DNA from 3 places in the Oceanobacillus alkalisoli genome. Region 1 is predicted to be linked to each of the others. Evidence: riboswitches for the same ligand, from Rfam matches in the RefSeq annotation. Region 1 holds a riboswitch; each other region holds the start of a gene.

Evidence for each region. A riboswitch is a leader RNA that binds a small molecule or an ion and turns the genes downstream of it on or off. The one in region 1 is predicted to bind S-adenosylmethionine.
Region 2: another riboswitch for S-adenosylmethionine. It lies ahead of L3V42_RS03575 (methionine ABC transporter ATP-binding protein); the one in region 1 lies ahead of L3V42_RS08975 (5-methyltetrahydropteroyltriglutamate--homocysteine S-methyltransferase).
Region 3: another riboswitch for S-adenosylmethionine. It lies ahead of L3V42_RS09800 (methionine biosynthesis PLP-dependent protein); the one in region 1 lies ahead of L3V42_RS08975 (5-methyltetrahydropteroyltriglutamate--homocysteine S-methyltransferase).

The regions. Positions count from the first base shown of each region.
Region 1 covers NZ_JAKNRA010000005.1:88,073-92,360, forward strand. The annotation lists gene L3V42_RS08970 (Msr family ABC-F type ribosomal protection protein) at 1-502, opposite strand, end outside; gene L3V42_RS08975 (5-methyltetrahydropteroyltriglutamate--homocysteine S-methyltransferase) at 889-1,995, opposite strand; SAM riboswitch class I at 2,082-2,185, opposite strand; gene L3V42_RS08980 (MDR family MFS transporter) at 2,244-3,713, opposite strand; gene L3V42_RS08985 (hypothetical protein) at 4,161-4,288, opposite strand, start outside.
Region 2 covers NZ_JAKNRA010000001.1:795,010-799,297, reverse strand. The annotation lists gene L3V42_RS03585 (carbon-nitrogen family hydrolase) at 1-78, shown strand, start outside; gene L3V42_RS03580 (pyridoxal phosphate-dependent aminotransferase) at 609-1,802, shown strand; SAM riboswitch class I at 1,855-1,966, shown strand; gene L3V42_RS03575 (methionine ABC transporter ATP-binding protein) at 2,090-3,106, shown strand; gene L3V42_RS03570 (methionine ABC transporter permease) at 3,108-3,770, shown strand; gene L3V42_RS03565 (alpha-hydroxy-acid oxidizing protein) at 3,810-4,288, shown strand, end outside.
Region 3 covers NZ_JAKNRA010000006.1:93,158-97,445, forward strand. The annotation lists gene L3V42_RS09790 (YunC family protein) at 1-6, opposite strand, end outside; gene L3V42_RS09795 (bifunctional metallophosphatase/5'-nucleotidase) at 76-1,479, opposite strand; SAM riboswitch class I at 1,857-1,970, shown strand; gene L3V42_RS09800 (methionine biosynthesis PLP-dependent protein) at 2,046-3,167, shown strand; gene L3V42_RS09805 (DUF3231 family protein) at 3,282-3,776, shown strand; gene L3V42_RS09810 (MFS transporter) at 3,823-4,288, shown strand, end outside.

The DNA.
Region 1 (4,288 bases):
CCCAAATCTTGTTCACTAGCTTGTCAAGCACATAACGGTCATGACTTACAAGCACAAGGGCACCATAGTAGTACGTTAATTCATCAATAAAAAACTGAGTTCCGTCTGCATCAAGATGTGTCGTCGGCTCATCCAGCAGTAAGCCTTCGTGATAATCGGAAAAAATTTGTGCCAGCTTCAATCTTGTCTGCTCCCCGCCGCTGAAGTGATCAATTGAAGTCTCCGGAATCGCTAATTTCCCGATCAATTCATAATCAACTTCACTTTGCTCCGGTTCCGACAATTGGTCAAAATAGGCAAAGTCTGCATGACGATGCACCTTGCCACGTGCTGGCTGAATCATTCCAGCAAGCAACTTCAATAACGTACTCTTTCCTGCACCATTTTTCCCGACGATTCCAATCCGATCAAACTGGTGGATTGCTAAACGTTCAATTTCTACTATCGTTTGGTCAAAATAAGTTAACGCTATATTTTCTAATTCAAAACATATTTTTTCCATCTTTGCTACCTCCCGAAATTGTTCTATTTCGTATCGATAGCTAGGATCGATACGAGCTCAAGTTTAGTGCGAGCTCGTATTAAAAGAATAATAACATTTGCATATAATTTTCCTCCTGTACTCCATCTTTCAGTAAAAAACGCACAAAAAAAGAAGGCAGAATAAGCCGCCTTCCTCTTGATAACAAATAACATATAAAAATGAAGATTAATGAAAAGGACAGACTAATCCCATTTACTCTGCTTAAATAAGCAAAGTCTTTGAACGTATTTAGTTACCGGTTCAAAGTTTGGAATCGTAGTCTCATTTTCATTCATTCTCCTTGACATTTAAGATTTATAGTTCCTATAATACATATTTCTATTAGAAAAATCAAATTCCCTTTATTAATCTTCCCAGATTTCCTTGGATAACTCAACGATAAAACGTAATTTCTCCCACTGCTGCTCTTCCGTTAATTTATTCCCGTGGTGGGTTGATGAGAACCCGCATTGGGGACTTAAACAAATCTGCTCCTTTGGAATATATTGTGTTGCTTCCTTAATCCGTGCTTTCAGCTCTTCCTTATCTTCAAGTTCACCTGATTTCGAAGTAACCAAGCCAAGCACCACTTGCGGCCCACCTTTAGGGATATGAGCGAGTGCTTTGAAATCCCCGGAACGCTCGTCATCATATTCCAGGAAGAATCCGTCCACTTTTTCTTTTGCAAGCAAGGTTGGTGCGATTAAATCATAACTACCACCGAACATGTATGTAGACTGGTAATTCCCACGGCATAAGTGCGTTGTAACGGTTAAATCCGCCGGTTTTTCATCTAACACTCCATTAATTACGCGGAGAGCTAAGTCAATGTATTGTTCTCTCGAGTAGCCTTCTTCTGGGAATTCCTTTTCCGGAGAAGAAAGCCCCGCAATATATACGTCATCCAATTGCAAGTAGCGGACTCCCGCATCGTAAAACGCTTGAATCGCATCCCGGTACGCTTGAATAACATCTTTTGCATAATCTTCAATATCAGAGTAAACCGTCTCATCGATCATACCAGGGTGGAACAACTGATTCGGGCTCGGAATTGTTTGTTTTGCGACTGCACGCCCATCGACGATTTGATTAAACACTTTAAAGTCCTCGATAAACGGATGGTTCGGGTTGAATGACACTTTTCCATTATTCCGAATCGTGTACTTTTCCGTTTCTACCCCTTTAAATTTATAACCATGCTCAGGAACATAACCTTCCACGCCATTTAAATGCTCAAGGAAATCAGTGTGCCAGAATCTGCGACGGAATTCTCCATCCGTTACAACCTCTAAACCAACTTCAATCTGCTTATCAACAATTCCGGTAATTTCCTCCGTTTCAATCGCATATAATTCCTCTGCTGAAATCTTGTTATTTTGAAAATCTGCCCTTGCTTGTTTAATCCGTTCTGGTCTTAATAAACTTCCAACATGATCTGCTCTGAATGGCGCTTTCGTAAGTGTTGTCATCATACTGCCCCTTTTCGTTATATTTTTTAACTAAATAAGAAAATCCCCTTCTTTAAAATAAGAAGAGGATTCTAGTATCGTGTCTACTCTTCTTATCTTCAAGCTTATAATGCTACTGGAATTAGCACAGTACATATAAATGTCTGTTGCTGAAGCTTCACAGGGCCAGTCCCTCCACTTCTCTCGATAAGAAAATTTGCTTATTAAGTTATTAGCTATACTCTACATAGCTTTTAGATAATTGTCAACCTTTATTTAATATTCGTTTCCTCAATCGGACGTGCCCGGTAAACAATAAAGGACAAGACGACAGCAACAAGCGTAATGATAAAGATAATAAAGTAGACATGTTCTACCGCAACAACCATCGCTTGACTTAGCGATTGGGCTGACGTTGGGTCCGCAACTCCTGCCAGATAACTTGCCTGTCTGGAGTTCAGAATACTAATAAATACGGAGACTCCAATTGCACCGCTTAATGGCTGCAGCGTAGACATAACAGCCGTACCGTGTGGATATAACCGCTTCGGCAGCTGGTTTAATCCATTCGTTTCAGCTGGCATCATCGTTGCAGATACGCTAAGCATAATGAGCATAAATCCAACGATTATTACCCAAGGCGGCGTATCAGCTGTCATTCGGCTGAACATAAACATCGTCCCGGCAAGCACAATTGTCGCAGGTATCATCATCACCCGAGGACCAACTTTATCGAATAAAGCGCCCATAAATGGGCTCATAATCCCGTTTAAAATACTTCCCGGGAGCAGCAGCATTCCAGCCATTGCTGGTGCAAGAGCCATTGGTCCCTGCATGAACACCGGTAAGATAAGTTCTGAGGCAAACATCGTCATCACAATAATAATGAACATGATTACTGCATGCGTGAACATCGGCAATTTGAACACGCGCAAGTCCATCAACGGTTCTTCCAGCTTAAATTGTCTGATGGCAAAGAGAATGATTCCAATCACCCCAATGATAATTGCAGTTAAAACATCACGTGTTAAAAACCCTGCCTCACTCTCTCCAACCGAGCTGAATCCGTATATTGTTGCACCAAAACCTACCGTTGAAAAGACAATGGAGAGCCAATCGATCTTCGGTTTCGTCACTTCCGATACATTCACCAAATATTTCAAGGCAAAAAGAATCGAAAATACAGCAAATGGGAGGACAGAGATAAATAAAAATCTCCAACCCAAGTAATCAACGATAACTCCCGAAAGTGTTGGTCCGATTGCAGGTGCAAACATAATAACTAACCCAACAATTCCCATGATTTTCCCTCTTTTATGTGGAGGATACACAAGTAAAAAGACGTTGAATATAATCGGCATCAACATTCCAGTACCGACCGCCTGAATCAACCGGCCAGTAAGCAAGACGGAAAATGTCGGCGCGATTGCCGCTATCGTTGTACCAATTGTAAAGACCGTCATCGTCCCAATGAAAAGCTGCCTTGTCGTAAACCATTGCATAAATAATGGAGATACTGGTATAACAATCCCCATCATTAACATAAATCCTGTTGCGACCCACTGTACAGTCGGTAGCGTAATACCGAACTCTGCCATTAACGTCGTGAGCGCAATATTCAACAGTGTCTCATTCAATATCGCGAAAAATGCTCCGATGATCAACGCTGCCATAAGCGGCAATGTTTTGACATTCGGATCTTCTGATAGAAATTCATAATTTTTTTCTTTTGATTTGCTCATTATTTTTACCTCTAATTTTATTTTAATGTATCGTATATCTATGTTTTTCAGTTACTTTTTCACATCAAAAGAATAATAAAATCTGCAAAAAAATTCCTCCTTCAATCGTTTGTTCAAAATAAAAAATCACAAGCAGCTGCCTGTGGTTGAAAGTAAGGGATACATCTTAAATACATGGGGGCCACTAAAACTAAAAAGGAAAGACAGAACAAAGCCGCCTTTCCACCAATGCATCGAATTATCCGTAGGGTTCATTATAAAGTATATAACTATTCCATAACTTGATATAAAATTATGAATAAAGGACAGACGTATCCCAATTACTCCGCAGCACAAACAGAGTCTTTGACCATATTCAATTATTGGTTCAAAGTTAGGAATTGTTGTCTCATTTTTTCAGTAATGCTCCTTCTTCTTGTAAAAATCATTCTTATTATAATCGGTCATTCAGAATGTGTCAAGGTACATTTCCTGCACTTTCTCAAGGTCATCGACAAGTAGGTTCATTTCTTCCTGGCTCAATCGGATAGGCAGTTGATCATACAACGTAATGACGTGGTCTTCTGTATCTTTTT
Region 2 (4,288 bases), on a different contig from region 1:
ACCATCCATCCAGAAAGAGTAACAGAAGTAAGAAAAAGCGTTCCAATTTTTGAAAGCCGTGTCCCGGAATTATATTAATAAACTGCCTGTTGCTTTCATACAGCGTAAATAATTTGCTCATTCTCTTGAAATGCTCTCTAATCACCGTTCAGTTGCTCGGTGGACGGATGCGCATCCTTAGGCACGGCTAGAGCTCCTCGGGCTGCCGCCCTGCGGGGTCTCCAGGCTCGTGCTGTTCCCGCAGGAGTCACCGTCCACCGGGCAACTGAACTGGTAAGACGGTTATTTTAAATAGAAATTATTCCGTCGCGATAAGGATTCAACTCCTGGAATATTAAACAGTAATCTAAATTCGACCTTTCCTGGGAGCAGTCCAGACACCTCGAGACTTCTGCGGGAGGATAGGCCTGGCGAGACCCCGCAGCGCGATAGCGCGAGGGGGCTTGCCGGCCGCTCAGCAGGTGCGAGAAGTGTCTGGACTGCGGACCTCCAGAAGAGAGTTTTGGACACTTACGCTGTATGAAAGTAATCAACAGCTTTATAAAGGAATAATTAGTTATTTCATGGCGCAAAAGTTGAGTAAATAAACGAATAAAGAGGTTATGTCAATGGAATTTTCGAATCGCTTAAAGGAGTTGCCTGTTCAATTTTTCGCAACTCTCGTAGAAAAAGTGACAAAAGCATACGCAGAAGGCCGCGATGTTATTAATTTAGGGCAAGGGAACCCAGATCAGCCGACACCAACCCATATTGTAGAAGCTTTACAAAAAGCGGCGGCAGATCCAAATTCACATCAATACTCACCGTTTCGCGGTACAGTGGAATTGAAGCAAGCAGCAGCTGACTTTTATAAACGGGAATACAATGTCGAACTCGACCCGGAAACAGAAGTCGCTGTTTTATTCGGTACAAAAATCGGTTTAGTCGAATTACCCCTCGCCTTAATGAATGAAGGAGAGATGATGTTACTGCCGGACCCTGGCTATCCAGACTATCTGTCTGGTGTGAAGCTTGCGAATGTGCGGCATGAAGTGATGCCATTACTTCATGAAAATGCATTTCTGCCAGACTATGACAAGCTAACGCCGAAACAGCTAGAAGAAGCGAAATTATTATACTTAAATTATCCGAATAATCCTACGGGAGCTATTGCTTCTAAGGAATTTTTCGAAAAGACGGCACAGCTAGGCCGGGAACACGGCATTGGAATCGTTCATGATATTGCGTACGGTGCGATTGGCTTTGACGGGAAGAAACCGGTTAGTTTTCTTGAGGCAGCAGGTGCGAAAGATATCGGGATTGAGCTGTATACGTTATCGAAAACATATAATATGGCCGGCTGGCGTGTTGGCTTTGCGGTCGGGAATGCGAAAATGATTGAAGCGATCAATCTCTTGCAAGACCATTTATTTGTTAGTCTGTTCCCAGCTGTACAACATGCGGCAGCAATTGCTTTAACCGAGGAACAGTCAAGCGTAAAAAGGTTAGTCGAGTTATATGAGAACAGGAGAAATACATTAATTGCAGCATGTAAACGTATTGGCTGGGAAGTAGAGGCTCCTAGTGGATCGTTCTTTGCCTGGCTGCCGGTTCCAGAAGAATATACGAGTGAAGAGTTTGCCGACTTGCTGTTGGACGAAGCGGATGTGGCCGTTGCTGCAGGAAATGGCTTCGGTGCATACGGGGAAGGTTATATCCGGGTTGGCTTACTCGTTGACGAAGCACGTTTGAAGGAAGCAATCGAACGGATTGAAAAACTGAATATTTTCCCTGACCGAAAAGGTGAAGAAATTAAAAGTTGACGGAATACGATTTTTGCTGTACTCTATATCAATAGAATTAAATAGCTTATATCTCTTATCAAGAGTAGCTGAGGGACTGGCCCGTTGAAGCTCGGCAACCTTTTTATGGTCAACATAAAACAGGTGCTAATTCCAGCAAAACGTCATGTTTTGAAAGATGAGAGAGGACAACTTGCATACATACAAGCCTCTCTTTCTTTGTAAAAAAGAGAGGCTATTTTAATACAAAAAATGTATCACCGACTATTTTTATATCTGGAGACGATTTGGAAGGGAAAGATAGATAGATGATCAAATTAGATAACATCACGAAGATATTCCCATCTAAGAATGGGGATGTGGCAGCAGTCAATAATGTCAGCCTTCATGTGGAAAAAGGTGAAATCCACGGTGTCATTGGTTACAGTGGTGCCGGAAAAAGTACGTTGATCCGGCTCGTCAATTTACTGGAAAAGCCAAACAGCGGAACGGTAACGATCAATGGTACAGAGCTAACAGCTTTATCAAATGAAAACTTGCGGAAAACACGCCAGAAGATCGGCATGATTTTCCAGCATTTCAATTTGATGAAGACTGCCACCGTTTATGAGAACGTGGCAACTCCGCTTAAACTTCTCGGCTACAACAAAGAAGAAGTGAAGAAACGTGTCGAAAAATATTTGGAGATTGTTGATTTAGGAGACAGAAAGAACAATTACCCATCTCAACTCTCTGGTGGACAAAAGCAACGGGTCGCCATTGCGCGTGCATTATCACAGGAACCGGAAATTCTGCTGAGTGACGAAGCGACAAGTGCCCTTGACCCCGAAACAACCAATTCCATTCTTGATTTACTCCTTAAGATTAATGAAGAACTTGGAATAACGATCTTACTCATTACCCATGAGATGAGTGTAATCCAGAAGATTTGTGACGGTGTAACGGTTCTAGAAAATGGGGAAATTGTCGAACAGCGCTCCACCATCGAATTATTCACCGATCCTCGTCATAAAACGACAAAGCGGTTTTTAGATACCATTTCGCAGCGTAAATTATCTGCATCCCTCATCAGCCAATTGAAACTAAATGGTACGGTGACAAGCCTGACCTTTATCGGGGAAAGTGCTGGGGAGCCGCTGCTCGCACAAGTAATTGAAAAGTTTAACGTAAAGCCGAATATTTTAACGGCAAATATTATGGAATTGAAAAACGGTATCGTCGGAAATCTGATCCTTCATCTTATCGGCGAACCGGAACAAATCAACGCCTCCTTGAAGTTCTTAAACGAACAAGGGGTCGCGACAGAAGAAGTGGAGGGAGAATAAAATGGGAAACTTTATCGAACAATGGCTGCCAATTATTGGACAAGCCGTCATGGAAACATTTCAAATGGTCATCATCTCACTGTTTTTCGCGATCTTAATCGGAGTGCCATTAGGAATACTCGTTGTGCTGACGCGACCAGGCCAATCATTGGAAAATAAGTTCGTCTATCAATTCCTGAACTTAGTAATTAACATCGTCCGCTCGATTCCGTTTATTATTTTATTATTCTTCATCCTGCCATTTACAAAATTCTTGGTCGGAACAACAATTGGAGTACAAGGCGTTATCGTGCCGCTTGTTATTTATACAGCGCCATACCTTGCACGCTTACTGGAAAGCTCGCTCCTTGAAGTAGATAGCGGAATTATTGAAGCATATAAAGCAATGGGGATTAAAACGCATAAAATTATTTGGAGCGTCATGCTCCGGGAAGCCCGTCCATCGATCATCTTAGGCTTAACGATTGTAACGATCAGCTTGATCGGTGCAACCGCAATGGCCGGCCTCGTTGGAGCAGGCGGACTCGGTGACTTGGCATATCGTTTCGGTCACTTGCGTTATGAAGTGGACGTCATGTATGCGACGGTCTTTATCTTGATCATCCTTGTTCAAGGAATCCAGTCTCTCGGTAACCGGATTGCTGCACGTCTCAAGAAGGATTAATGGGAAGAAGAAAGCTCAACTTTTAAGGGGGGAGAGGTCTTGACGACTACGACAAAGACGACAGACGCATTTATTGCGAACTTGGAGATAGAGGAAGACTTTCCTTTTCGTGTGGAAGAGTTAGAGGCAAAAGCGAAAGAGAAAATGTCGAAAAACGCATTTGGCTACACCCGTTCTGGAGGCGGAGGGGAGGAGACATTGCGGAAAAACATCGCATCGTTCGAGAAGTATTCGATTGTTCCCCAATATTTAAATGATGTTTCGAATGTGGACACGACTATAGAATTATTTGGTCATACGTACCGTCATCCATTCTTGCTTGCTCCGATCGGGATGCTTAAAACAACGCATGAAGAGGCAGAACTTGCGGTTGCAAAAGCAGCTGCAAAACTGGATGTACCTTATATCCAAAGCACCGTTTCCAGTTACTCGATCGAGGAAGTAAAGGAAGTTTCAGGAAATAGTCCGAAATGGTTCCAGCTGTACTGGTCCAATAACGAAGCTATTTCCTTTAATAT
Region 3 (4,288 bases), on a different contig from region 1:
GATCATCTCCGGAGGCCTCCTTTAGTTACATAATAAAGTATGCAAAAGAAGGCTCCCCTGTCACTGGCATCAATTTCACGCTTGCGGTGTCTTATTCTTAAGCGTATCAAGTAGTAAATCCCGCAAAAACTCAGGTAAGAAATACTGTTTCATTTCAGACTTAGCAATTTCCGGGAGCAATCGCCCGAAAGTAAATGTATCAGCAGTAGCGATGCAATATGTTTTCTCTTTCTCCACGGCTGAGCCATCCTGAAACATAACCCCGGTCACCGCCTCTCTCCCGTTTGCTCTTATCGTTGTTGAAATGGATAAGCCAGAGAAAAGCATTCTGCCAATCACTTTCCCCCTGAAACCGAACCCTTTCAATTGAATCTCCATAAAATCTTTCTGCAAGGAAGCGCGGATCACTTCAATTAACTCATCTCCCCGTAGATGTACGACGACCGGATTGATTGGATGCGGGCAAATCCGATGGATATCACCATAAGTTACCATTCCTTTCGGTAATCCATCCAGTAATAACCCTGCATTTAATAAGGAAGCATCAGCGTCTGTCCATTTGCGGACCGTTTCCGTTAAGTCTTGCATCATTGGCACATCATGAAACCAATCCGTTTCAAATCCCTCTTCTAAATAGACTACCTCTTCCTCCAACACATTACCCGCTTTTGCAGCGAGTTCATCAAGCAATATACTCGTATCCTCATTTTCGGAATAACTGGAAACATCTGTTGTATAAGCCTCTTTATGTGTAAGCTCTCTTTTATCATGATCATAAGTTAAAATCACTTCGCCAACGTACATGCAATGCTTTCCGGCTGCAGTTAAAAGACTGTTGTTCACGTACTCACCCGTCCGTAACAAATGATGGGTATGACCACCAATGATAACATCGATATCCGGAAACTTCCGCGCTATTGCCTCATCTTCACTAAGTCCTAAATGGGATAGAAGGATAATAATATCTGTTTTTTGCTTTAGAGAATCCAGTTGTTTTTCCAATTCTTCAAATGGTGAAGTTAAATGCCAACCAAGCAGTTGATAAAAAGCATTAAACGGGGCAGTTAATCCAATCAGTCCAATTCGCACCCCCGATTCAGTCCGAAGAACCTGCGTATCATGCAACCAATCTGGAGGATGCTCTTCTTTATGTTTCAAATTCGCACAAACTACTTGAAAGTCCGCTTCATCATATAAATGATATAAGTCGTCATGAGAAAGTGTTATTCCTTCGTTATTCCCGAGTGTAACGGCATCATAGCCGACTTCATTCAAAAGCTCCACATTCGCCTTCCCCATAGAAGCTTCTGATATAGGATGAACTCGGTCCATATGGTCACCGATATCAACTAGAAAGTGGGCATCTCCTCGGGTTTGACGACTGCTCTTCATATCTTTTAAATAGCCAGCCGTCCGCGGCCATTGATTGAAATTACTATGCAGATCATTTGTATAGTAAAAGTATATTTTTTCCTTCATAAATCTTGCTCCTTAACCTAATCCTTCCATAATCATGCAAATAGGGTAAATACAGTCACTAAACTAATAACATAACACATTAATGAATTTCATAATACGTATTTAATGCTTCACCATCACCATATGTAGTTGAGTTGGTTCGTTCCCAACTACATATGGTGATGGAAAAGCCGACTTTGGTAATTATGAAATTCATTCACATACTAAAAAATATCCTTACCATTTGTTTAGCTTTTTTATTTTCCTATAACTATATCAGCGATTTACCGGGTTGCAAACTATTTTGCATGCATTCTGTCATTATTTTTTACTTTTCTTGCATTTACCAACGATTTGTACTAAGATGTATTCAATCCATAACAATTGTATAGCATTATTTCTTATCAAGAGAGGCGGAGGGATTTGGCCCGTTGAAGTCTCAGCAACCAGCTTAAACACATGAGCATGGTGCTAATTCCAATTGACGGTTCTTGCCGTCTTGAAGATGAGAAGAGTGTACTTGTGTAGATTCCGAGGCCTTCTTCTTAGAGAAGGCCTCTTTTTATTATGAAGAATAGGGTGATAAAATGACAAAGCAAAAGATTGAAAGCCGTTTAGTTCAATTAGGAAATCGTTCAGATGAAAGAACAGGAGCAGTAAGTACACCAATTTACTTATCGACTGCTTATGAACATCAAGGGCTCGGAGAATCAACGGGATTTGATTATAGCAGGACGAAAAATCCGACAAGGCAAATTCTTGAAGATGGCATTGCTGATTTAGAAAATGGTCATGCAGGTTTTGCCTGCAGCTCTGGTATGGCTGCAATTCAACTAGTCCTCTCCTTGTTTAACTCTGGGGATTCCTTAATATTTTCAGCAGATGTTTATGGTGGGACGTACCGTTTGTTAAAGCAATATGAGGAAAGATACAATATAAAAGCAAGCTATTCTGATTTCACACCGACCGATGCTATTGAAGCGCTGATTACAAAAGATACGAAAGCTATTTTCATTGAGACTCCCACAAACCCATTAATGCAGGTAATTGATATTCCAACATATGCCGAACTCGCTGAAAAGCATGGGCTGCTATTTATTGTTGATAATACATTTTTAACACCATATCTGCAGCAGCCATTGGAACTCGGTGCTGATATAGTCATTCATAGTGCAACGAAATATATTGGTGGACATAATGATGTATTGGCAGGGTTAGTCGTTGCGAAAGATGAAAATGTTTCTGAATTACTTGAAACGAACCATAATGCTGCTGGTGGAGTGCTTTCTCCTGCTGACTCTTATTTAGTTGTTAGGGGGCTAAAGACACTCGGAATCCGAATGGATCGTCATGAGAAAAACGCAAAAAAAATTGTAGAATATCTAGAGAGGAATGATACTGTTCGGAATGTTTTATACCCAGGTATTGGTGGGATGCTTTCCTTCCGGTTACATGATGCGAATTTAATCAACCCCTTCCTGCAAAACTTGCGGTTGATTACGTTTGCGGAAAGTTTAGGAGGAGTGGAAAGCTTCATTACATATCCAACAACACAAACACATGCCGACATGCCGCTTGAAGACCGGCTCAAGCGCGGGGTAGACGATCGCCTCCTGCGCTTTTCAGTTGGCATTGAACATGTCGACGATCTCATCAGCGATCTTGAGCAAGTATTTCGCAAAATTAATCGTAACCCTATAACGAATTGAAATGCATCAAAAGTTGGGACATGACCCTTTATATAGGGTGTGTCCCTTCTTTATTTTCTTGGATAATATTCGCTGAATGGAGAGAAACTATGCAGGATAGAAAGGAGGATTATAATGACTGCACGAAATAAAGCGAATGAACCGTTCCATTCAGGAGAAGTGTATCATTTATGGAATTATTTATATCATACAAAGCATCTCCTCGTTACAATGCAAGTGCTAATCAACCATACAGGAGATCATGATTTAAAAACATATGGTGAAGACTTGGTGGAAAGCTGCCTTATTCAAGAAGAACAGCAAGTTGAGGGAATATTAAAAGAGGCTGGTATCCGCTTGCCACCCGCACCACCGGACAGGCCGAATGTAGAGGTGGAAGATATTCCTGCTGGAGCAAGATTTAATGATCCGGAAATTTTCACATTTATTCATAAGGAACTGATGTCTTTAAGGTCTAATAGCAGTTATCTGATAAGCATCGCTATAAACGAAGACATTCGTTCTATGTTCAGTGATTTCCATGGTCAACAAGAGGAATACGAACAAAAAATACTGGATATTGCAAAGGAAAAAGGATGGCTCGTCCTTCCACCAATTAATATCAAATAGAGTACGCGCAAGGAGTGCACAAACGTTGAGAAAAACGAATAAAGGAATGACAATACTAGCCGTCGGGTCTGTTCCGCTCATGATGACACTTGGAAATTCCATGCTAATCCCCGTTTTACCGGAAATGAAGTCTTCACTCGGCTTATCGCAACTCCAAGTAAGCTTAATAATTACTGTATTTTCAATTGCCGCAGCAATAATGATTCCGATTGTCGGTTATCTGTCTGACCGTTATTCTCGGAAAATCATTATGTTACCATCCCTTATCCTTTTTGCCTGTGGCGCTTTACTTGCTGGCATTGGGGCTGCCCTGTTTGATTCCTATGCTTGGATTCTCGTCGGCCGGGGCATACAGGGCATCGGGGCAGCTGGCTGTGCACCGATAGCAATGGCTTTGATCGGTGATTTATTTAGTGGAGGAGAGCGTAGTCGGGTTCTTGGAATTTTTGAAGCGTCCAACGGGCTAGGTAAAGTGTTATCTCCCATTTTTGGTTCACTGCTCGCTTTAATCG